DNA from 3 places in the Desertibacillus haloalkaliphilus genome. Region 2 is predicted to be linked to each of the others. Evidence: riboswitches for the same ligand, from Rfam matches in the RefSeq annotation. Region 2 holds a riboswitch; each other region holds the start of a gene.
What was found. Region 2 has a riboswitch for cyclic di-GMP ahead of KH400_RS18975 (hypothetical protein). Riboswitches for the same ligand answer to the same signal wherever they lie in the genome.

Region 1 (7,428 bases), on a different contig from region 2:
AATGGCGCTTTTCAAATGCTTCAAAAAGAGCGCACGGTTCGGCATATCAGTTAAGCTGTCATGGTAGGCAAGGTGCGAAACCTTTGCCTCCGCTTTCTTACGCTCCGTGATGTCACGCATGACACCAATGTAGTAACTGTCTTCCACCGGCTTTTTCTTTATATGTGTGATCGTGATAAACGACCAAAATTCTTCACCATTTTTCCTACGGTTAATGAGCTCACCGGTCCATGTCCCACTTTTGCCAATCTCTCTCCACATCTCGTTAAAGACAGAGCGTGCGGTTTTACCCGATTGCACAAAATTTGGGTTCTTGCCTTGTAACTCATCAAAACTATAGCCGGTAATCTCTTCATACGCTGGGTTAATCGCAATAATCCTCTTTTGGTAATCGGTAATAATTAGACCATCATTCATGTGATTGAATAACTTCCAGACATTTTCATAATCACCAGCAAAGCGTTCAAAATTATCTCTCATGTTATACAGCAAACCCTCGTTGGCACGAGCGATGCCTTCCCTCCCCCATTATTAAAAATTCCCCATTTTTGTAGTTCAACTTGGTACGATTTTTCCCGGTGAATCAAGTGGTAAAACTAGATAGGATGAATATTATATTTATATAGTGTTGATATGAAACTATGTGGTAATAAATGTAAATAAGTTCGTGATTAGGATTAGATATCTGCGACTTTTGTAATATATACATAGTGATTAGAGTTGAAAATAATGTATAAATTAGGATTTTTCTCTATATTACTACTATAAAGCAATCTGTAAACCACGACAATAGTCTGATGGGAGGGCAGGGGTCAGACCCCTTTACATTTGCGCAGCAAAAAAGGCCACCTCACGCTTGAGATCGCCTTTTTGAGAGGGGTCAGACCCCTTTATTCGATTGAGAAGCTCATTGTAATTGACTCCACTAACTTTTGTCCTTCTTCAGATGTAACATCACTACTAATGAACAACATATATGCTTCACCTGTGACGAACGTTTCGACAGGCTCAATAGTTACGGTACCCGTTGCTTCATTATAAGTAATATCAACTTCAATTATTTCTTCCTCAGAGTTCGACACAATAAAGTTTTCACTGTTTACGGTTGATGCATTAAGCTTAGTACTAAACTGAATCGACCACGTTTTATCAGCAGATACCGGAGATACATCTTCTTGTTCGAATTCCTTATTGTTTTCATCGTTAACGATACGGTCAACTAATGAACTTTGCTTTTCTCTTAACGTAGAAAGTGTGCCCTCTGCTAATTCCCGCAGCTGTTCCACTCTTTCAGCTACTTCTTCGGTAGCTTCACTGCTCTTAAGGGAGCCTTTCCCTAATCGGTTTTCGACAGCATTTAATTTATTTAATTGCGCATTTAATTTACCAGCAAAGCTATGATGACGCTGGTTTTCTAATTCTTGTAACTCCTCTTCTAACTCATCAACCATACCTTCTTCATCGCTTGCTTCTTCGTCATTTTGATTATTTTCATCTTCGGAAGCCGCGTTCTCATTAACATCTTCTTCAGTTGCCTCTTCGTGACTAGAGTCTTCATCAGATTCTTCTACCTTCGCTTGCGCTACCACTTCGGCGTCATTTTCGGTAGTAGATTCTTCTCCAGCCGACTTTGTTTCGTCTGATTCTATTTCATTTGAGTGGGCCTCTTCAGCACCCTCTCGTTCTTCTTCTTCACTTACTTCCACAGTTTCATCATTGTTTTGTTGTTCATTATCAAAAGTAATATCAAAATAACTAGCTATATCTGTACGTACACTATAAATATCACTTTCGATACGGTCCAACCGATCATCGATTTTCGCAATATGTTTATCTGATTGTTGTTTAGGTCCTCTCTCTTCCTTTTTCTCTTGGTTAGGAAGTACTCGTTCTTGTTTAGGCTGACCCTTTCCATTGTTTCCGTTATTTCCGCTATGACCTGGATTTCCTTTTCCATTGTTTGCTGCAGCATGTAACGGAGCTGATAGCACTAAACTTAATGCTACTGCAGTGACTATTGTTTTCGACATAAACTTCTTCATTACCAATCCCTCCTCTGTAATGGCAGCTGGCTAGCATAGATAAGCACCATGTTACCCTTAGCCCCTATAGCTTTGTGACATAAGAATTTCTCCAAATTGTACCTTTATTAGTACTAGTTTACCACCGAGGTTTATAAAGGAATATGGTTCCTTTATACCTTTCATATACTAGTCTACTATCCCTATTATTTCCCCAAATTACTGGATATTTTTTTGGGGTCAGACCCCTTTTATTTACGCAGCAAAAAAAGGCCACCTCACGCTTGAGATCGCCTTTTTGAACGGGGTCAGACCCCTGGCTTTTTGCACTACCTTTGTGCGGGGTCTGACCCCTATTTCAATGCAAATGTCATTTCTGTTTCTACTGCTACTTTACCATTGACCGTTGCCGTTGCTTTCCCTTTACCAACTGGTCCACGCAAACGGACAATCTCTACTTCTAATCGCAGCTGATCACCTGGTTTCACTTCTTCTTTGAAGCGGCATTTATCAATTCCGCCAAACAATGCGATTCTTCCGCGGTTTTCTTCCTTCTTCAAGATCGCCACTGCACCTACTTGTGCTAACGCTTCAACAATAAGGACACCAGGCATGACCGGGTACTCTGGGAAGTGACCATTAAAGAAATCTTCATTTGCTGTTACGTTCTTAATACCAACTGCACGTTTCCCTTCTTCAACCTCTTCAATACGGTCAATTAATAAAAATGGGTACCTATGCGGAATAATCTCTTTAATTTCTTCAATTGTAAGCATAGTAAACTGCTCCTCCTTTATAGACCTTTACTTTATGTAGTCCCTTTTTCATTCCCTCATATGGATAAGATTGTCTACCCATTATAGCATAACGACAATGTCAAGACACCTTCAATTGAGACGTGTATAGGTTTCTGTCTTTTGGAGAGGTACAATTATTGGGTTAATGTCTTTTTGCGGGGTCAGACCCCCGCAAGGGACCTTTCAACAAAACGTCGATAATTGAGTGATTGTGGTGATGGGAAGTAGGAGAGAATGCGGTCGGTGTGTAGGAGAGGCATCTTCATATTATAGAGGTAGGCTTTGTAACTACTCCATGGGTAATCTCCGGGGCGTTCTACCATATTTGCGACATATGGATTAAGGTGAATATATTTACTCGCATCCAATTCATAGTCTATGGATTGAATGATCTCAGCACCGTACCTGCCTTGAAAGACGTGGCCAACATAGCGGTGTCGACGGTTGAAGTAGGTTGCATATGATGAGTTTAGGTATTGAATGATATAGCGAGTATCGGTTTGGATCGTTTCTAACTGAAGATGAACGTGGTTTGTCATTAGACAATAAGCATGGAGATAAAAGGGGAATCTTTGACGTGTGGTATCTAGGAGCTGCAAGTAAGTTAAGTGGTCTTGCTCATCATAAAAAAGTGGCATTTTCCGGTTCCCACGGCTCGTTATGTGATAAATTGCACCTGGGTACCAAACGCGTGATTTGCGAGGCATGTTATCACTCCTTATTCATATGAAGTTATTGTATGAATGGGGGAATTTGAAGTATTTGAGGTGATATTGACACATTGAGGGGGTCAGACCCTCTATTACCTATTCCTCAAAATATTCATTATAAAACTACTTTTTAAAGCGTAATATCAAGCATCTACTCACATTGTCCTGTAGAGGGAGACAAAAGTAGGTAAATGTCCATAACAGGGGTCAGACCCCTGTTATGAGTCATCGCGGTATTGGTCCTTTATTTCGACAAACGAGTGGAAATTTTCTAGGAAGAGGTCTGTTAGCTCGGGGTCAAAATGTTCACCTTTCTCGTCTTTAAATAGGTTGAGGATTCGTTCCATGTCCCATGCTTTTTTGTAGACACGATCGCTGGCCAAGGCATCAAAAACATCAGCAATCGCTGTAATTCTTCCATAGATATGAATCTCTTCACCTTTTAATTGATTAGGATACCCTTGCCCATTCCACTTTTCATGGTGTTCGTGGGCGATGACGGCTGCAGCACGAAGGATTTTTCGGTTAGAGCCTTTTAATAGGTTGTAGCCGACCTCGGCGTGCGTTTTCATTTCATCAAATTCTTCCTTCGTCAGCTTGCCCGGTTTTTTTAAGATCGAATCAGGAATGGCTACTTTTCCGATATCATGCATCGGTGAAGCCATTTTGATAAGTTCGGCCTCGGTTTCACTCATTCCGGTGAGTAGTGCTAGTAGCTTCGAATATTCGGCCACTCGTTTTACATGATTGCCCGTTTCTCTTGAGCGGCTTTCACCAATCTCGCCCATAGTAAATATGATTTCTTTTTGTGTCTCCTCAATTTCGTGAGCTAACAAGGCAGATTCTAGTGATTTACCAGTGTAAGAGGCAGCCAGCGTTAGCGTACGGAGGTCTTTTTCTGAGAACTTCTCTGCCTTCGTCATTTTATTAATAGCCTGATACGCACCAACAATCTCACCATCATTATTACGAATCGGGATAACGAGGATGGCCTTTGTGCGATAGCCTGTTTGTTTGTCGACATTGGCATTAAAACGTTCATCCCCGTACGCATCATCGATATAGATCGGTTGGCCGGTTTGTACAGCGTGACCAACAAGACCACTATCACTCGGAATACGAATTTCATCGATTTTATGAGCGACCTTCGTCCATAGTTCATTTTTATTTTGATCAACAAGCCAAAGCGTACAGCGGTCGGCCACGACAATCTCTCTTCCCATATCCGCCATAATCATTAACAAGCGATCGAGGTCCTTTTCATTAGCAATTTTAGAAGCGTAATCGAAAATGACTTGCAATAATTGATCAGAACTTAAGTCTTGTTTCTCTTTATGTAATGATAGGTTATATTCGTTCTCCATGACCTTCCCTCCCCATAATCTAATTAAAACTATGATTATACACCCTTGAAAATGATAGGGTTATGCTATAATGAACGTGCACATACCGAGACAACACATCGATTGATTAAAATGAGGAAAGGATTTTCATGTATGACGCCTTTTGGAATGTTAGTTGTCGCTCACCTCATTGGTGACTTTCTTTTCCAGACAAGCTGGATGGCGATGTATAAGGCAACAAAGTGGTTGCCACTGCTTAGTCATTGCCTCGTTTATACAGTAACGGTAGCTTTGATCGATTGGTTCAGCTTCGGTGCTCTCTCCATCTCGGCCATTCTCTTTATATTTATTACTCATGTTTTGCTAGATCGGCGTACGTTTGTACAATGGTGGCTAAGAAATATTATGAAGACAACAGGAAAAGAGGCAGGCTGGCTTGGGATTGTTGTGGATCAAATCTTCCACATCATCGTTCTCGCACTCGCCCTTCTCTTATCTAGTCACGGTTACTAACCTTATGATTTGTCAAAAGGGGCTGTCCAAAAGGACAGCCCCTAAATAGTGGTGGCAGGCACTACCTACAGGTCTCATTAAAATGACCTTGTCCTGTGGAAATAGACAAAATGGGCAAATGTCCATTAAAGGGGTCAGACCCCTTTAATGCTTTACTGCACTTCGCCGTTGATCATATCTAGGATGTAGATCCATGTTTCTGGTTTGAGGGCGTCTAGTGCTGAGCCATCACCGATGACACCGTAGCCGAATAGCAGGCCAGCGATTAAACTGATAAAGACAAGTACGACAACGATGATTAATCGCAGCCAAATCGGGACCAGGCGTACACGTGCACCCGCACGCGTACGTTCGCTATTTTTCTTCCGCTTTTGGCGTTCTTTTCGGCGTTCTGATCGCGTTTGACCTGATGGTTCCTCTTCAATTGTAGTTCCTTGCTTTTCTATTTGATCACTCATGGTTTCTCCTCTATTACTCTTGTTTTACCGCTAGCGTAAGTTATTGACAAGCCCCATCATTTGGTCAGCCATTGAAATCGATTGACCATTAAATTGGTAGGCTCGCTGCGTTTCTAGCAAGTCTGTCATTTCTTTCCCGAGGTCCACATTAGAATTCTCAATGAAGCCTTGTCTTACCGACACGTCTGCTTGTGCGATGACCGCAAGTACATCAGCTAGATCATAACCAAGCTCTTCAAGGTTATCTGCTAAGGCAAAGGCGTTGTCACCGGCCTGGGTTAGTAATTGCGGGCGTTCGACATTGACAAGTTCGAGCTGTCCAACTTCAACATCTGCACCATCTTGCCCAGTCACAGTAATCACACCATTGTCACTAATGACAATGTCTGTGTAGTCAGCAGGAATCGTAACCGGTCCATCTGCACCGAGGACAAAATCACCGTTTGCGGTCACAAGGTTCAACTGACCAGCATCGCCTGCACTTGGTGATAAGTAAAACGCACCATCTCGTGTATAACGGACTTCCTGACCATCATCTGTCTCCACTTCAATTTGGAAGAAGTGGCTTGGGTTTGTAAGCGCTAGGTCAAGTTGGCGCTCGGTTTCCTGTAAGCTCCCTTGCTCCATTCGCACCGCTGTTTGTGCAATTCGTGCACCTGCACCAACACGCAATCCATCAGGCGTTTGTCGCCCACCTTCGTGTTGCGGGATCCCTTGGTTGTTGACCTGTTGGTGCAGCAAATCAGAAAAGGATGCTTCACGACGTTTGAAACCGGTCGTATTGCTGTTGGCCATGTTATTTGAAATTGTATCAAGCTTCTTTTGCAGTTGTCCCATAGTTACTGATGCACTAATCATCGATGGATTCATCGTTTTCTTCCCCTTTTTCTACGTTTCTCTGAGACTGTCATTAGCCGATTCTACCAACTTCATTGACGGCTTTGTCTAAACTTTGGTCATAGGCTTGTAACACTTTTTGATTCGCTTCAAATGCTCGGAAGGCTTGCATCATTTCCGTCATTGTCTGTCCGGCGTCGACATTCGAACGTTCGATAAAGCCTTGCTGCAATTGATACGAAATCTCATCATTGCCGATCGCTGTTGGTAAGGCGTCAAGCTCGTCCGCTTCGAGGCGAAGGAGACCGTCACCTTCCTTCACTAACAGTGCTGGGTCTTCTGAAAAGGCAACTTCGATTTGAGCAATCTCAGCGCCAGCTGCTGTTGAGACGACTCCGTTACGATTGACCGTAAACTGTTCATTGCCGACTTCAATCCGTTCACCGGCTGTATCAAGGATATAATGACCAGCACTTGTTGTTAGAAAGCCTTGTCCATCAACAGCGAGGTTTCCATTTCTTGTATAGCGAGCATTGCCATCCTCATGTTCAACTGTGAAAAACAACGCACCTGCGCGTCCTGTTTCCTCATTGATCGGGATATTCCCTTGAAGTAAGGCGATGTCTGTGTTGTTTCCCGTTTCATTTAAATCGCCTTGCGCGAAGTTAGGGATGCGCTCTTGCAAATACGCACCTGGACTCAATTCACCAACATAGTGGGAGCGATTGGGCGGTAGGTTGGAAGTGTTT
Region 2 (7,428 bases):
CATCTATCGTCCTCTCTTGTTTACATTTGCTATACCCGTTCTTTACGTAATGAAATTTACACTTAAACCTAATTTTAACAGGTTGCCACAACTGATACAAGGAAGCTTATTGACAGATTACGAACGATACTGTCGAGTGATGTATAAGCGAAAAAAGAGCAAAAAAAAAAAACGAGGCGATCGCCCGTTCATGTTTTCGTTAATCCTTCTATAGCTGTTTCTATCTTATACACACGCTTGTTCACCTTTATTCTATGTCTAAAATTAGTCTTTCCCAAAATGATATAGTCTAAAACGAGCATTTTTCTAATTAAAAAGAGCACAGCGTACGCTGTGCTCTTCAATCAACATCTTAAGCTTCAGGTTCGATTAAACCGTACTTGCCATCTTTTCTGCGGTAAACGACACTTGTATCACCGTTTTCAGCATTTGAGAAGACGAAGAAGTTGTGCCCGAGCATGTCCATTTGGAGGATTGCTTCCTCAGCATCCATTGGCTTTAAGTTGAAACGCTTCGTACGCACCACTTCAATTTCATCATCATCTTCTTGTACCTCTGTTGGTTCAAGGTCATTTTTAAACATATATTTTAGACTGCCTTCTTGGCGGAATTTTCGATTTACCTTTGTTTTATGCTTACGAATTTGTCGCTCAAGCTTCTCAACCACAAGATCAATCGCAGCATACATATCTGCATGTATTTCCTCAGCACGTAGCAATAATTGCGGTAACGGGATCGTTACTTCAATCGCCTGCTGGTTATTTAACACTTGCATATTTACATGTACGTCAGCTATTGGTGTTGTATCAAAATAACGCTCAAGCTTCCCCACTTTTTTCTCTACATAACCTCTTAAAGCTGGAGTTATGTCTAAGTTCTCACCACGAATGTTATAGTTCATAATCAAAACTCCTCCTTTCATAATATATATATTCTACATACCCACTCCTTACCCCTTTTAAAACAGAGATAAAACATTGTCCAATTTGTGAATTCAGCCCCGTGATTTCAGTCTTTGCGCACTGCAAAAAACCACCCCAACGAGTGAGGTGGTTGTATGTGCGCTATTATTCAAATCCTTCAAATTAGGAATGTGAATTAAAGCTTGTTTACGTTTGCTGCTTGTGGTCCACGAGCACCTTCAACAATTTCAAATTCTACTTCTTGACCTTCGTCAAGTGATTTGAACCCTTCAGCATTGATTGCTGAGAAGTGTACAAATACGTCATCTCCGTCTTCACGCTCGATGAATCCAAAACCTTTTTCTGCATTAAACCATTTTACTTTACCTTGCATTCTTTCACATTCCCTTCGTAAATAAAAATCGTTGTGGAAGAATTTCCACACTTTTACTATAGCAAATCCATATCCTTCCGTCAAATCATTTTAAAGGCAATCTTTTGACAAATTTTTTATTGGTAGCGTTACCATTGCCTTAACAAGCGCACCGAAACGTTCTTCCAATTTTATACAATTTGTATTCAGAGACCAATTGACACGTACTTCGTCTCAAGGAATGGCTCAATTCCGTGATGACCACCTTCACGCTCCAAACCACTCTCTTTCATTCCGCCAAACGGGGCTTGAGCGACAGAAGGTAATCCATCATTCCAGCCGACGATGCCATAGTCTAATGCTTCAACGACTTTCATTCCTCGTGACAGTCCCTCACTATATACATAAGCCGCTAAACCGTATGGTGTTTGGTTCGCTAATTGCACCGCTTCCTCATCGGATTGAATCAGTTGAATCGGTGCAACCGGGCCAAACGTTTCCTCGTTCATAATCAGCATCGAATCTCTCACATCTTTTAGAATGGTTGGTTTATAAAAATAAGCACCTTCCTGCTCAAAACCTGATCCACCAGTCACAAGTTTCGCTCCTTGCTTCAGTGCATCTTGGACATGGCGATCAACCTTTTCGTAAGCCGATTGGTTAATAAGCGGACCAATATGAACGTTGTCATTGCTACCATCACCGACGATGAGCTTATCGACTTCCTGGTTGAATTTCTCGATGAACGCGTCATAAATCTTCGGCTGAATGTATATACGATTGGCACAAACGCACGTCTGACCAGCATTGCGGAATTTCGAAGCGACAACACCTTGAACCGCTTTATCAACATCCGCATCATCTAAAATGATAAATGGCGCATGACCGCCTAATTCAAGTGATAGCTTCTTGACATTATCAGCTGCTTGGCGCATTAACAGCTTACCCACTTCGGTCGAGCCCGTAAACGTCACCTTTTTGACAATCGGATTTTCCATGAGCTCTGTCCCAATCACATCCGGGGCACCGGTGACGATGTTAAAGACCCCTTTTGGGAAACCAGCTTCCTCTACTAGCTCTGCAATGCGAAGTGCCGTTAACGGCGTATCTTCTGCAGGTTTTAAGACAACCGTACATCCTGCCGCAAGCGCTGGTGCGACTTTTCGCGTAATCATCGCCGCTGGGAAGTTCCATGGCGTAATGGCCGCGACGACACCGACGGGCTGTTTCCAGACGTGCAAGCGCTTATTGTCATGACTTGCTGGAATCGTCTCCCCATAAACGCGCTTTCCTTCTTCTGCATACCACTCAATAAATGACGCCCCATAACCGACTTCCCCAGCAGCTTCTTGTTTTGGCTTCCCCATCTCTTTTGTAATCAACTCCGCCAGTTCATCGCTATGATTCACGACAAGCTCGTACAGTTTCTTTAAGTAACTCGCCCGTTCATTTGCCGTTTTTTTCGACCAACCTTTAAATGCTTCATTGGCAGCTGCGATTGCTTGCTTTGTTTCACTTTTGCCACCATTCGGTACAGATCCGATGACCTCTCCAGTCGCTGGGTTCGTTACTTTGATACGGTCTAAATCCGCTCCAATCCATTCCCCATTGCAATACATATTTTTATCAATCAATGTCCTCCATCCCTTCTTTTAAAAATTGATAGCCATAAGATCAAGTTCAATTAATGTTTTTCAATGGCTACACTCGCTGCGTGCTTGCTAGCGAAAAACACTCCTAACAAGCTTTTAAAAAGCTGCAGCGATTCCGCTCATTGCTTCAATGTCTGTTCAAACGAGAAAACATCCTTTTTGAACAGACTCTATAAGAAACTATTCCCGACTCTCGTCCCGAATTCCTCTTCATAGTGTCAATGAAACTACAAAATTGAGTATCACTTGAACACCAAAGTAGTTAACACTTAAAAAACGTTATTAACTGAGTTATGTAGTTAATTTGGACTATTAACCCTCTCTGTTTTATGTGTCTTTTTTACTAAAAATTAGTTGATTTATTTTGAAGATTCACTTAAAATAAAGACAGTTCACAACCTGACGCTTCTTGTCGGATAAAGAGATGTGAACATCCCCCGTATACAGCCTCCATATGTTTACATACTCCCCTTTACTAACGCTGTATACATTCAAGTTGCATGTTCGATTAGAAGTTAGAAGAGTTTTATCCCTCCTGCAACTACAATGACTAATCCTGTAACTTGTTGAAGCGGTTCATTTGTAACGGACGAAACTTAGATAGGTCAGATACTCCCTGTTTATGACTACATAATGAACCTACTAGCCAAATCCAATACAACTGAGTCGTTTTTTTGTTGTAAAAAAGTAAAAAAAATAGACCACATTGGGTCAATGTTTGTCTGCTATGATTCCATTTGCTCCCCGTGGATACTTTCCCCATTTCCATTACGCCCTAACCGCTTCTATTAATCATGGTTAACTACGATAAACGTCCTACGATCATTGAATTTGATCGTAGGACGTTTATCAATTTTATCTGCCGACTATAATTGTTGTTTTACATTTTCTAGGCGTTCAACTGCCGTTTCATACTTCATATCAATATGGGTGACGAGATTAAATATCATATGTTGGCTTGAGTCACTTCTCATATAATAAAACACGGTTGGCTTTTCATGCTTAAGAACCGCCATTAATTCTGCGGTAGGTAGTGTCACTTTTTTCGGTTTAATCCGCAAAAAATAGACGACGAAATTTTTGAATTTTGGCACTGAGGTACGATTATCTGGAAGATCGTTAATTAACGTTTCAAATTTATCTAATGCATGTTTTAACTCTAAGTCTGATTGGTTCAATTCTCTCGACTCCTTCTATTGCTATCTTACTTTCACTAAAGGAGTTGTCGTTTCTGCTTGGCAGCTGGCTAACATTGGCTTCACTCGCCTTTAGTTCCTTTAGCTTTGCGTCCTTACCTTTCAATAAGTTTGCCTTTTTCGGTTATTGTAGAATTATATCGAAAGTTGTCGGATGAGTAAATATCTATTCTTATAAAATAAAAAAAGGATAGGGGGGGCTGATATAAGCTCCTCCCTATCCTTCCCGAGTTACTCTTCTACTATTTCTTTTTATCAAAAAACACACCATCAGCGGTCGGTCCATCGTACGGATTTTCATATTTCATGCCGGTTTTCTTTTTCTGTTTCAATCCGTTGATATCGGTCTGAATTTGCTGTTTCAGCTGCGCAAGTCTCGTATTAATGCGCTTATTCAACTTGATAATTTCAGCCCCAAGCTTTTTCTCCGCTTCTGTGTAATCACCAGGTAACTCCTTCATTAGCTCTTCACGCTTATCGAGAAAGTCATCGACCTTTTCGATATAAGACTCGCGCGCCTCTTCATCAGGGAACGGTTGCTGCAAGTGATCATAAAATTGCTTGGAAACGATGTAGAGCTTCTTGACGGCAGACACTACGCTTGCTCCCCAGCACCGTGACGGTTTTGACGATCGATTTTAATGACTTCTTTCCACGTATCACGGAATTGCTCAACAAAAGTTTCAGCCTGCGAAAGCGCCTCAAGGTCATTTTTCACATTCGCTTCAACGAGTTGATTTAAAATGAAGTCATACATCCGCAGCATATTTTGAGCGACTTCTGTATCGGTTTTTAACGTAATCATCAACTCACGAATGATGTTTTGTGCTTTTGTTAAATTCGTGTTACGCGCTTCAATGTCATTTTCGTTGATCGCTGTTTTCGCTTGGCGAATAAACTTCAAACAACCATTATAAAGCTTCAACGTCAACTCCCCAGGCGAAACGGTGTTCATCGCTTTTTGCTGATAACTTGCGTATGGGTTTGCATTTGCTTGCTTCGTCGTGCTTGCCGTTTGCCCAACTTGGGTTTGTTGTTGTGCTGCTGGGCGCGTTGCTTGTTGCGACGATGTTGCGCTCGTTTGTGGTGTTGCTGTCGGTTGCTGCGGTCTTGCTACCGGCTGTGCCTGACTTGTGGCACCATCTTTTTTTGGGGCATTGGGTTTCATTTGCTTCCGATATGCCTCATACGGATTATTCATTGCCAATTGTGACACCCTTTCTATAAAACGATTTATCTATCGAATGACCTCTACGATCTATTATAGAGCTTGTTTAAAAAGTGTTTGCAATGGCTCCACTCATTGCCTCAAGTCTGTTCAAACGGGGGGAAAACACCCCTTTTTGAACAGACTCTTATAATGAAAACTTTTATTGTTACATGTAACATTCGTGTGAAACGAGCCTACCACATACCGTTCCCCATAAACGAGAACAGCTGATCCGCTTGTGCATTGGCACGTTGCATCGCTCGTTCCATCGCCGTAAATTGATTCCAATAACGCTCTTCGATTTGTTGTAAGCGTCGCTCGAAGTTGGAAATGCGGTCTTCTACTGAATTAATTTCACGTCCAATGGTAAACTGGTGATTGCCTCGACTATCATTCCCTGCTCGACTCTCTACGCTTCTAATTGTACTCGAAATGGTAGACCGTAAGCGACGTGCAATTCCTTTTTCACTATTTTCATTACCATTTGCCATGAACAGTTGATAGACCGAGTCAGGATCTTCTTCAAGAGCTGAACGTAATTTATTTTCATCAATTTCTAACATACCATTTTGACGGTAATCACTAGATGGGGAGATACCAATCTTCGATAAAAGGTTAAAATCTCCGTTGATCCCTTCACCACTCACCGTGTTGTAAACATCCATCCGAAACTGATTCAAGCCATTTCTTAACAGAGGATCGTTACGTAAAAGCCCACTTTGAGCCTTCTCTTCCCATAGCTCAACTTCGCGATCGGACATTGCACGTTTTTCTTCTTCAGATAACGGATGATAATCCCGATGGCGTGGTTCACGGGTCTTTTCATTGATTGCAAGAATGAGCTCATTATATTGGTTTACAAACTCTGTGATCGAGTCGACCACTTTATCCGTTTCATTCACTGCATTTAAGGTTACTGATCCATTTTCAAACGTATCCTTTAACGTAAATGTTACCCCATCAATTGTAAACGTATTAGATGAGCGTTCAGTTTCCAGCCCATTAATTGTAAACTTAGCATTTTGACCTTCATTTTCATTGACTTCATCAAAATTTAGAACATCTCTGAAGAAGTTATTTTCACCAACAAATTCAATACTAGCACCTACGCCGGCTTCTGTACGATTTAAAACGACTTTATCATTATGTTCGTCATAAAAAGCACTTACATCAGCAGAAGAGTTATTAATACGATTTAACATCTGATTTAACGATTGTGTCCCATCAAATGTAAAGTCTACAACCTCGCCCTCAAAGTCAGTGATTCCTAATTCAAGATAATTATAGTCATAATTTGCTTCGATGGTACTTCCCTTCTCTAATGGATCGCCACCAAAAATAAGTTCTCCAGTGTCAATGTTGACAAAAACCTCATTATCGCCAATATTTTCCCGATCATAGGTTATGTTGTAATTTGCTACCTCACCAGGCTCTCCATCTACACCCGGTTTTGTCACAGAAATAACATCGTTTGTAGATAGTGTTGTAGAATCAATCGCACCTTTTGATAAACGGAAAGTATTTCCATCCCTAGAAACATTAATTTCATCTTGTTGAGTATCTTGTTGCCAAGTGATCTGATTTTGAAACTTATCTCTTTGACTCCATATACTTTTCGACGGATCAATTTTATTATTTTCGTCAGCAGAAATTGCTGCCTCACTTATGTTCGATGCACTTGTGGCCAAACGATCTACACTAGTAATCGTATAAGATGTACCTCCCGCTGAAGCAGTCGCTGTAGCTGATACTTTAGAAGTATCTGAGCTCATAACTGTCTTTGGCATAAATGTACTTCTCATAAACATGTTATTAAAAATAAAATCATCAAATTTCTTCAACAATCGATTCATTTCTCGATAGTCATCACGTTTCCACTCTAACGTTTGACGTTGTTGTGTTAATTTATCTAATGGCATCCGCTCTGCGCGCATTAAATCATCAATGATTTGCTGCGTATCCATTCCTGTCGCAAGCCCTCCAATTCTCATGCCACCCCACCTTACCTTTCCGATATACTGTTGTCAGATTAAATTTTGTATGTATTCTATATATCGGCAGGTGTGATCACTTTTTTAATAGAAAAATGAGGCTA
Region 3 (7,428 bases), on a different contig from region 2:
CCGAAAGATAAATAGGAAAAGATTCCTTCTCTATTTTAAAACAGGTTTTGGAATAGTATGCATTTCCTAATGGTATCTTATCCTTTGTTGCACCTTATGTAACTATAAGATTAATGATAATTAATAAGGAATAAAAATAGGAATACTCGCTGATTACGAAAACGCCATTTATGTGGATAATAAAATAGCATTGATAAGATCAATCAATATAATTATAGGGGGCTGTATAAAATTACATTGAGATATGGTAATACAGCAACGTCGAGGGACTCAGAGGCTATTTTGAAAGTAACACAAGTAACACTTGCATTGATAAAAAGTAAAAGTGTTGTATGTAGCTCCAGAAACAATAGTCGATTACAAGAGCTAGAGCGACTTAGTGATCAAAAAATAGTTCTAAAATATAAAGTAGGGGAAGAGGTGATATTTCAATATATTGAACCTATAGAAACCGAAATCTACTTACAATAAATATACTATTGGTTTGTTAATCATCCGTTATTTATCTTAATATATTAAATCAGTTTGGTGACTATAATTAACAATCTTTAAGAGGTGATGGGATATGTTATATAAACGGGAAGAAACATTTCGATATGAATTTCAACCTCCATTAACATGTACATTCAACATTATAAAAATTAATGGAGAGGAGATCGAAAGTAATCAAGGTCAAGGGAAAATACAAGATATTAGTCCATCTGGGTTGAAATTAATGTCAATGTTAGATTTACAGGTAACACGTAATGAAATAGATGTCGAAGTGTATTTTACTATGCTTTCAGATTGGGTTGTACGGGGAAGAGTAGTTTGGCAAAAGGTAGCGAATATGAATGAATATTATTACGGCATCGATTTGTCTACGGACATTGGTGAGAGTGAAGATATGATAAATGGGCTAAAAGAATATATCCGACAGGAAAACGATTAAGTGTTTGTAATAATGACTGATCGTTTATCAGTTAGCTCAATAGGTTTATGAGGAGACTATAGAATGAAGAATGAGGTTAACGTTCACAAAAAAAGATGGTTAGTCCTTGTTGTTATTTTAGTAATAGCGGCTATAGATATTTATCAACATACCAAAAGTGGTTTTAGCGTAGAAATGTGGTTGCGTTTATCGGGGATATTATTTATTAGCTACAGTGTGTGGAGACTAGGCGGTAAATATGAACAAAAATATGAAAGTTATAATCAATTGTTACATGAAAAAGAACAGATAAAAGATCGGCTAATGGTAGTTAGCAATAAAAAAGAGGAGTACGAAAATCTATTTAATTCCCTTGATGGGGCAATCTATAGTTTTGATCTTTCAAATCAAGATATCTATTATTCTGCAGGTATTAACGAAGTATACGGATATTCACAAGATGCATTTAAAGATCATCATGAATTATGGAAGGAAATGGTTCATGAGGAGGATGTTACGAAAGTTGAAGAGGCCGAAAAACAATTGCTGACAGGAGAAACGGTGAGAGTCGAGTATCGCATTCTTCATCCTGAATTAGGACAAAGGTGGTTAATTAAAATATCTTCACCAACCTTAAACAAGGATGGGATTCTGACAAAAATTAATGGTCAATTCATGGATATTACAGATCGAAAAGAATTAGAAAATAAACTAAAACAAATGGCATATTATGATGAGCTAACCGATTTGCCAAATCGAAAATATTTATATAGTTACATTAGGAAGGCGTTAGCTCGTGCGAAGCGTAGTAAACATAATTTTTCACTTATGTTTATTGACCTTGATGATTTTAAAATTGTCAATGATACGATGGGACACGAAGTTGGGGATAAATTGCTTAAGGCAGTAGTAAATCGTATAAATGATTGTATTAGAGAAGAAGATCTTATTGCTCGAATTGGTGGAGATGAATTTATCGTTGTTTTTGAAGAAACAACGAAGGATCAAATAGAAGTCATTTCAAGCCGTTTATTCAATAGCGTAGCACTTCCCTATACAATCGATGAAAACGAAGTGAATATTTCTGTAAGTATTGGGATCAGCATGTATCCAGATGATGGAGAAGATAAAGAAACATTGATTGATCACGCTGACAAAGCAATGTATTTCGCAAAAAGTACAGGAAAAAATAATTATAAAATCTATACACATGATTTACATGAAGTAAAGTCAAATAACATTGGACTATTAGAAAAATTAATGAACACGATACAAAACTCTAAAATATTTAAATGACCTTTCGCAAAGAATGGTTATATGCTACCACCGCTAATTAATAAAAAAGTTCCATATTAGTAGTATTTATATCGTTTCAAACACAGCAGTTTTAAAATTTAACTTGATAAAGGCAAACTTATCGAAAGATAAGGGCGCAAAGCTGCGGGCCTAAAGCACAATTATGCTATGGTAGCCGGGTTGCCAAAGAATACTAGAAGTACAAGTGAGCCTAGTTTCTTGGGGTCACTTTTTTTATAAAAACGACGGAATATTAAAAAATATCTGTTCTTTTAATTATAATGTGTTGATAGGATTTTAAAAAATTATTAGAAAGAATGAATAGTAACTATAAGGGCGGGTTATTGATGGAACAAAAAAAGATAACGATTATTTCGGATTCTGATTCACTATTTACATTAATTGAGAATGCTTTGGGAAGTGATTGGATATTAGAACAAATAAAAACAAAAAATTTCGTAGGGAATATTAGAGCGGACATATTTGTTATTGATAGTGATTGTGAAGGATCACAATCTTTAAATCTTCTTAAAGAAATGAACCAAGAGAATCCAACATCACAAAAATATATTGTAGTAACAAAGTCAACTGATTATGATATAAAACGCTTTTTAAAATATGGTGCTACAGGATTGTTTCCATTGAAGTCCTATAACAGCCAGTCATTATCAAAACTTGTAGAAGCTATTCGTAACGGGTATTCATATTTAGATGCTGAAGCCACTCGAGTTGTCATAAGTGAATACCAAAAACTCCTAATTCCTAAATCCATGAGTAATAATTCACAATTCTCTTGTGAATTACTAACAGAGCGGGAAATAGAAATCTTAGAATTACTATCATTTGGTTTGACAAATAAGGAAATTGGCAACTCTATTTATCTTAGTCCATATACGGTAAGCAATTATATAAACATTATATTAAAAAAGTTAAATGTCCCTGATCGTACATCAGCAGCTGTTACAGCGATTAAGAATGGGTGGGTGTCATTAAGCTGATGAGAGGAGATAATTCACAATGTTTCGCTCTGAATCTAGGGGAATGAAATATTACTTTAAGGAGTCTAATATGAAGCAAAGGATTTTTAAAAATCGTCTATTTCTTAAAATATTTTCTGTTTTTATTATTTGTATGTTGATGCCCATGGTTATCAACATCGTGTATACGTTGTATGCAACTTCTAATGCATTGGAAAATGAAGCAAGTCGTTCATTAACTCATCTTGCAGTGGAAAAGAACAAGCAAGTGGATTCTGTCTTTCATTCACAGTTTGACATTTCTCATTCAATTATTAATGACCTATATGTGACTGATTTTTTTAATGAACTAGCTGAAACCAATGAAGTGAATCAAGTACAATTAAGTGCCATTGCCAAAAGCTTGGAAGAACGAGTGGCTACATCCGATGGTTTATATGAAAATATGTTCTATTCTTACGATAATCAAGTCTTGGTAGATGGGGTAGGACAAGTATCAGTGGGGCACGTCTTTGACAGACAACTAGAAGCTTATTATTATGAGCAGCTTGAAAATCCTGGTGTATCGGCTAGTGAATATATGTATTCACCTATAACAGAAAGACCTGTAATTGCTGTCTCAAACTCTTTATTTAACGAGGAGGGTGAACTTTTATCCGTTTTTGTTATGTCTGTAGATATCAATCGTTTGACGGAAGAATTAGTGCAAGGAACTTCAGAGCAAAATGTTCATACGATGATTATTGACCCTGAAGGATTGGTGATTGCATCTGGTAGAAGTGATCAAAGCCTTGATTTAAATTTTATGAGTGAAGAGCACGGTCAAGAAATTCAAGATTTTTATTTAAGCATGGAACAAAACAGTTCGGGAAGTGGACATTTTACGCTAAATGGTACTAAAAATATCGGCTCATTTGTGACGAATGAAAAGAACGGGTTAAAAATCTTAACGTATATGCCTGTTGAGCAGTATATGGGAAAAGTGGAGGATTTAAAGTTCAGTATTATTCTCGTGATTACATTTAGTGTTATCGTGGCTAGTGTAATTGTTATCTTCCGTATCTTAACTATTATTAAGCCGATTCGCCTAGTTACAAAAGCCGCTCAAAAAATTGCAAATGGGGATTTAACAACTCAACAATTAAAGATTAGGAGCAATGACGAAATTGGTGAATTAGCAGACTCATTTAATACAATGTTATTGAAGTTAAAAGAAATTATAACACAGGTCCGTTTGTCTTCAGAAAAAGTAGCAGCTTCAGGGGAAGAATTGTCGAGCACTTCTCATCAATCCTCTTTAATAAGTAAACAAGTTGCTAATGCAATTCAAACAGTTTCTGTAGGTGCGGAAGACCAATCCTCTAAAGCCTCCGAAAGCGCTGATCGAATAAGAGAGATGGCTTCCGGGGTCGTACAAGTAGCCGATAATGCGAAAATGGTGGCTAATTCATCGGAACTGGCCAATAAGAAAGCAAATGATGGTTCTAGTAAGATCTTTGACTTTATTACAGAAAGCGAAATGATTCATGAAAATATTCATAACACAGCGACAAAAGTAAAAAGTCTAGAAGAACGGTCGAAAAAAATTGGCGAGATTGTTGAAGTTATTTCTAATATTTCAGATCAAACCAACCTACTTGCTTTAAATGCCTCTATTGAAGCAGCTAGAGCCGGAGAACATGGACGTGGTTTCGCAGTTGTTGCCAATGAGGTTCGTAAGTTAGCCGAACAATCTAAACAATCGTCTATACAAATCCATGAATTGGTTACTAGCATTTTAATTGAAACAGAAAATACAGTGCTATCAATTAATGACACTGTAAGTCAGTCATCCAATGGGGTTGCAGCAATTAAATCAGTACAGCCAATTTTTAGTGATATTCAACTTTCTATTAATGAAGTAACAAAGCAAATACTAGAAGTTTCTGAAGCGACGAATCATATGAGTTCCTCTATCGAAGGTGTTGTGACTTCGATGAATGAAATTGAAAGTACATCGATTAGCACAACATCGCAAAGCCAGCAAGTGTCAGCTTCTATGGAAAAGCAGTTAACGTCATCTAAAGAAATAACAAACTCAGCTCAATCACTAGCAAAATTAGCTGATGAATTACAGGATTTAGTGAAAACATTTAAACTTTAAGACTAGTTTAGTACTAGTAGAAAAAACATCTTATCTCCTATAGCTTTTAATGATGTAAATCGAAATCTCTATAGTAGTTTGGTATTAAGCAAGGTACTACCTTAGGATTGAATTCCTAATTTCAACCACGTTTATATCATGGTTTTTACTATACTAGTTCTATTCGCGTGGCGGAGTCTAATTATGTGGACTATTTATTATTCAATAGGTAGAAAATAGGAAGAAAAGTAGGAATACACGGCGATTACGGAAATGTTCAATTCATAGATAATACAAGTGGGTAAAAAAGTAGTTTATAAAATTGTTTGAAGGGGATCAGCAACACCTATAGATTAATCACCTAGAGAGTAAATAACAGTTAGTGACCGAAAATGTATGAGAGTGTAATTATTGGAATATTCTAATATTTTGATTGTGGGTGATATTATGAAATCTATTAAAGAGGAACGTTCAATTGAAAGAATTATTAACCAAATTAGTATTAATCTAAAATTAACGAAAGCAAATAAACTAACTGAAAAGAAGAATGAGTTTTATAGTAAATTTCTTAATGAACTACCAGTTGCAGTCATCATGACTAATAGAAAGAAGGTTTTATTCGCTAATCAAAGAGCTGTGTCAGATATTGAAATGGACCGTATAGAAAATATGATTGGTCAAAATGTTTTTCGGATGATTTGTATCAAGGATCATGACATAAGTAAACAGTGGCACAATGCGGTGATTAACGGTGTTAATTATGATTTAAAAGAAGTAGAAGTTGAGTTGGGAAATAAGAAGGTCAAATTCTTTGATATAACGACTATAACTTTTGGTTATGAAGGTGAAGAAGCAATAATACATGTCTTTACTGATGTTACGGATCGTAAATTAATGGAGGATGCTATGATTCGATCTGAAAAGTTAGCCATTGCTGCCCACCTTGCTGAGGGAATTGCTCATGAAATAAAAAACCCACTCACTTCACTTAAAGGATTTTTTAAATTGATTAAAGATAAAACTGATAAAGAATACTTTAACACAATTATTGAAGATGAGTTAAATCGTATCGAACAAATCGCTAATGAACTACTTATGTTAGCAAAGCCTCATTCGGATATCTATAAACCATGTTCTGTTTCCAATCTATTAGATGATGCAATATCATTTCTTGAACCACAAGCGACTGTAAAAGGGAACAAAATAGTGAAAGTATACGAAGACGAAACACTAATGATCCAATGTGAGTCAATGAAAGTAAGGCAGGCTTTTATTAACCTTATAAAAAATGCCATTGAGGCTACAACGAATGGGTGTATTTCCATAACGAGTGAAAGGGTAGATGGTATGGCTGAGATAAAAGTGATTGATAAAGGAATTGGTATGCCTAGAGAGCTATTAGATAAAGCTTGGGATCCATTCTTTACTACGAAGGAAAAAGGGACAGGTTTGGGCTTGATCATTAGTGACAAAATTATTGAGTCACACCAAGGAACAAGGACAATCGAAAGTAGAGAAGGCGAAGGAACGACGCTTACAATTACATTTCCACTTGTAAAATAATGTAGTCAAATAAATAGAAGAGTGCTTAATCATCGGGAATAATTGCTTTTAAGATATCCAATGATTAGTAGAGTTGGGGTGCCAAACATGAAACTAACTGACTTAATTTTTAAAACAAAGAATGATCATATGGTCGAGAAAAAAATAGGTGGTCGTATAGATGATAAGTTAATTAAAAGACTTTTTGGCAAATACATTGATGCAATGTTTATTTTAGATGGACAAGGAGAATTTCTTGCAATTAATCAAGCATTTACACAATTATTAGGCTATCAATTTAAAGAGTTGTCACAAGTATTTCAAGAGTTTATTCAAAAAGAAGATCTTGAAAAACTCGATTATCACTTTTATAAAGCGTTATCAAATAAAATCACATCGTTTGATATATCATTATTACACAAAAATGGAGATCTCATTGACGTAGCTATCACATTTATTCCAGAAATTGATAGTGGCGGCGTTGGAGTGGTTCACGGGGTAGCCAAAACTATTTCGGCAGGTAAAGAAGACGGTATAGAGTATGATTCATTAAAGCAACAATTAAAATTGGTTGAAGAAGA

Region 1: it holds a riboswitch for cyclic di-GMP, as region 2 does, so the genes downstream of both, KH400_RS04875 (Ig-like domain-containing domain) here and KH400_RS18975 (hypothetical protein) in region 2, are expected to answer to the same signal.
Region 3: it holds a riboswitch for cyclic di-GMP, as region 2 does, so the genes downstream of both, KH400_RS06715 (response regulator transcription factor) here and KH400_RS18975 (hypothetical protein) in region 2, are expected to answer to the same signal.

The regions. Positions count from the first base shown of each region.
Region 1 is NZ_JAHPIV010000003.1:183,950-191,377, reverse strand. It holds gene KH400_RS04880 (putative bifunctional diguanylate cyclase/phosphodiesterase) at 1-480, opposite strand, end outside; gene KH400_RS04875 (Ig-like domain-containing domain) at 891-2,042, opposite strand; cyclic di-GMP riboswitch class I at 2,061-2,155, opposite strand; gene fabZ (3-hydroxyacyl-ACP dehydratase FabZ) at 2,375-2,797, opposite strand; gene KH400_RS04865 (transposase) at 2,980-3,525, opposite strand; gene KH400_RS04860 (HD-GYP domain-containing protein) at 3,747-4,892, opposite strand; gene KH400_RS04855 (DUF3307 domain-containing protein) at 5,025-5,384, shown strand; gene KH400_RS04850 (DNA-directed RNA polymerase subunit beta) at 5,537-5,842, opposite strand; gene KH400_RS04845 (flagellar hook-basal body protein) at 5,873-6,712, opposite strand; gene KH400_RS04840 (flagellar hook-basal body protein) at 6,753-7,428, opposite strand, start outside.
Region 2 is NZ_JAHPIV010000020.1:47,272-54,699, forward strand. It holds gene hpf (ribosome hibernation-promoting factor, HPF/YfiA family) at 353-901, opposite strand; gene KH400_RS18965 (cold shock domain-containing protein) at 1,099-1,296, opposite strand; gene KH400_RS18970 (NAD-dependent succinate-semialdehyde dehydrogenase) at 1,482-2,906, opposite strand; gene KH400_RS18975 (hypothetical protein) at 3,794-4,105, opposite strand; cyclic di-GMP riboswitch class I at 4,162-4,249, opposite strand; gene fliT (flagellar protein FliT) at 4,366-4,719, opposite strand; partial or broken gene fliS (flagellar export chaperone FliS) at 4,719-5,108, opposite strand; gene fliD (flagellar filament capping protein FliD) at 5,528-7,324, opposite strand.
Region 3 is NZ_JAHPIV010000005.1:19,660-27,087, forward strand. It holds gene KH400_RS06705 (PilZ domain-containing protein) at 566-931, shown strand; gene KH400_RS06710 (sensor domain-containing diguanylate cyclase) at 995-2,206, shown strand; cyclic di-GMP riboswitch class I at 2,308-2,394, shown strand; gene KH400_RS06715 (response regulator transcription factor) at 2,554-3,204, shown strand; gene KH400_RS06720 (methyl-accepting chemotaxis protein) at 3,275-5,326, shown strand; gene KH400_RS06725 (ATP-binding protein) at 5,717-6,868, shown strand; gene KH400_RS06730 (EAL domain-containing protein) at 6,998-7,428, shown strand, end outside.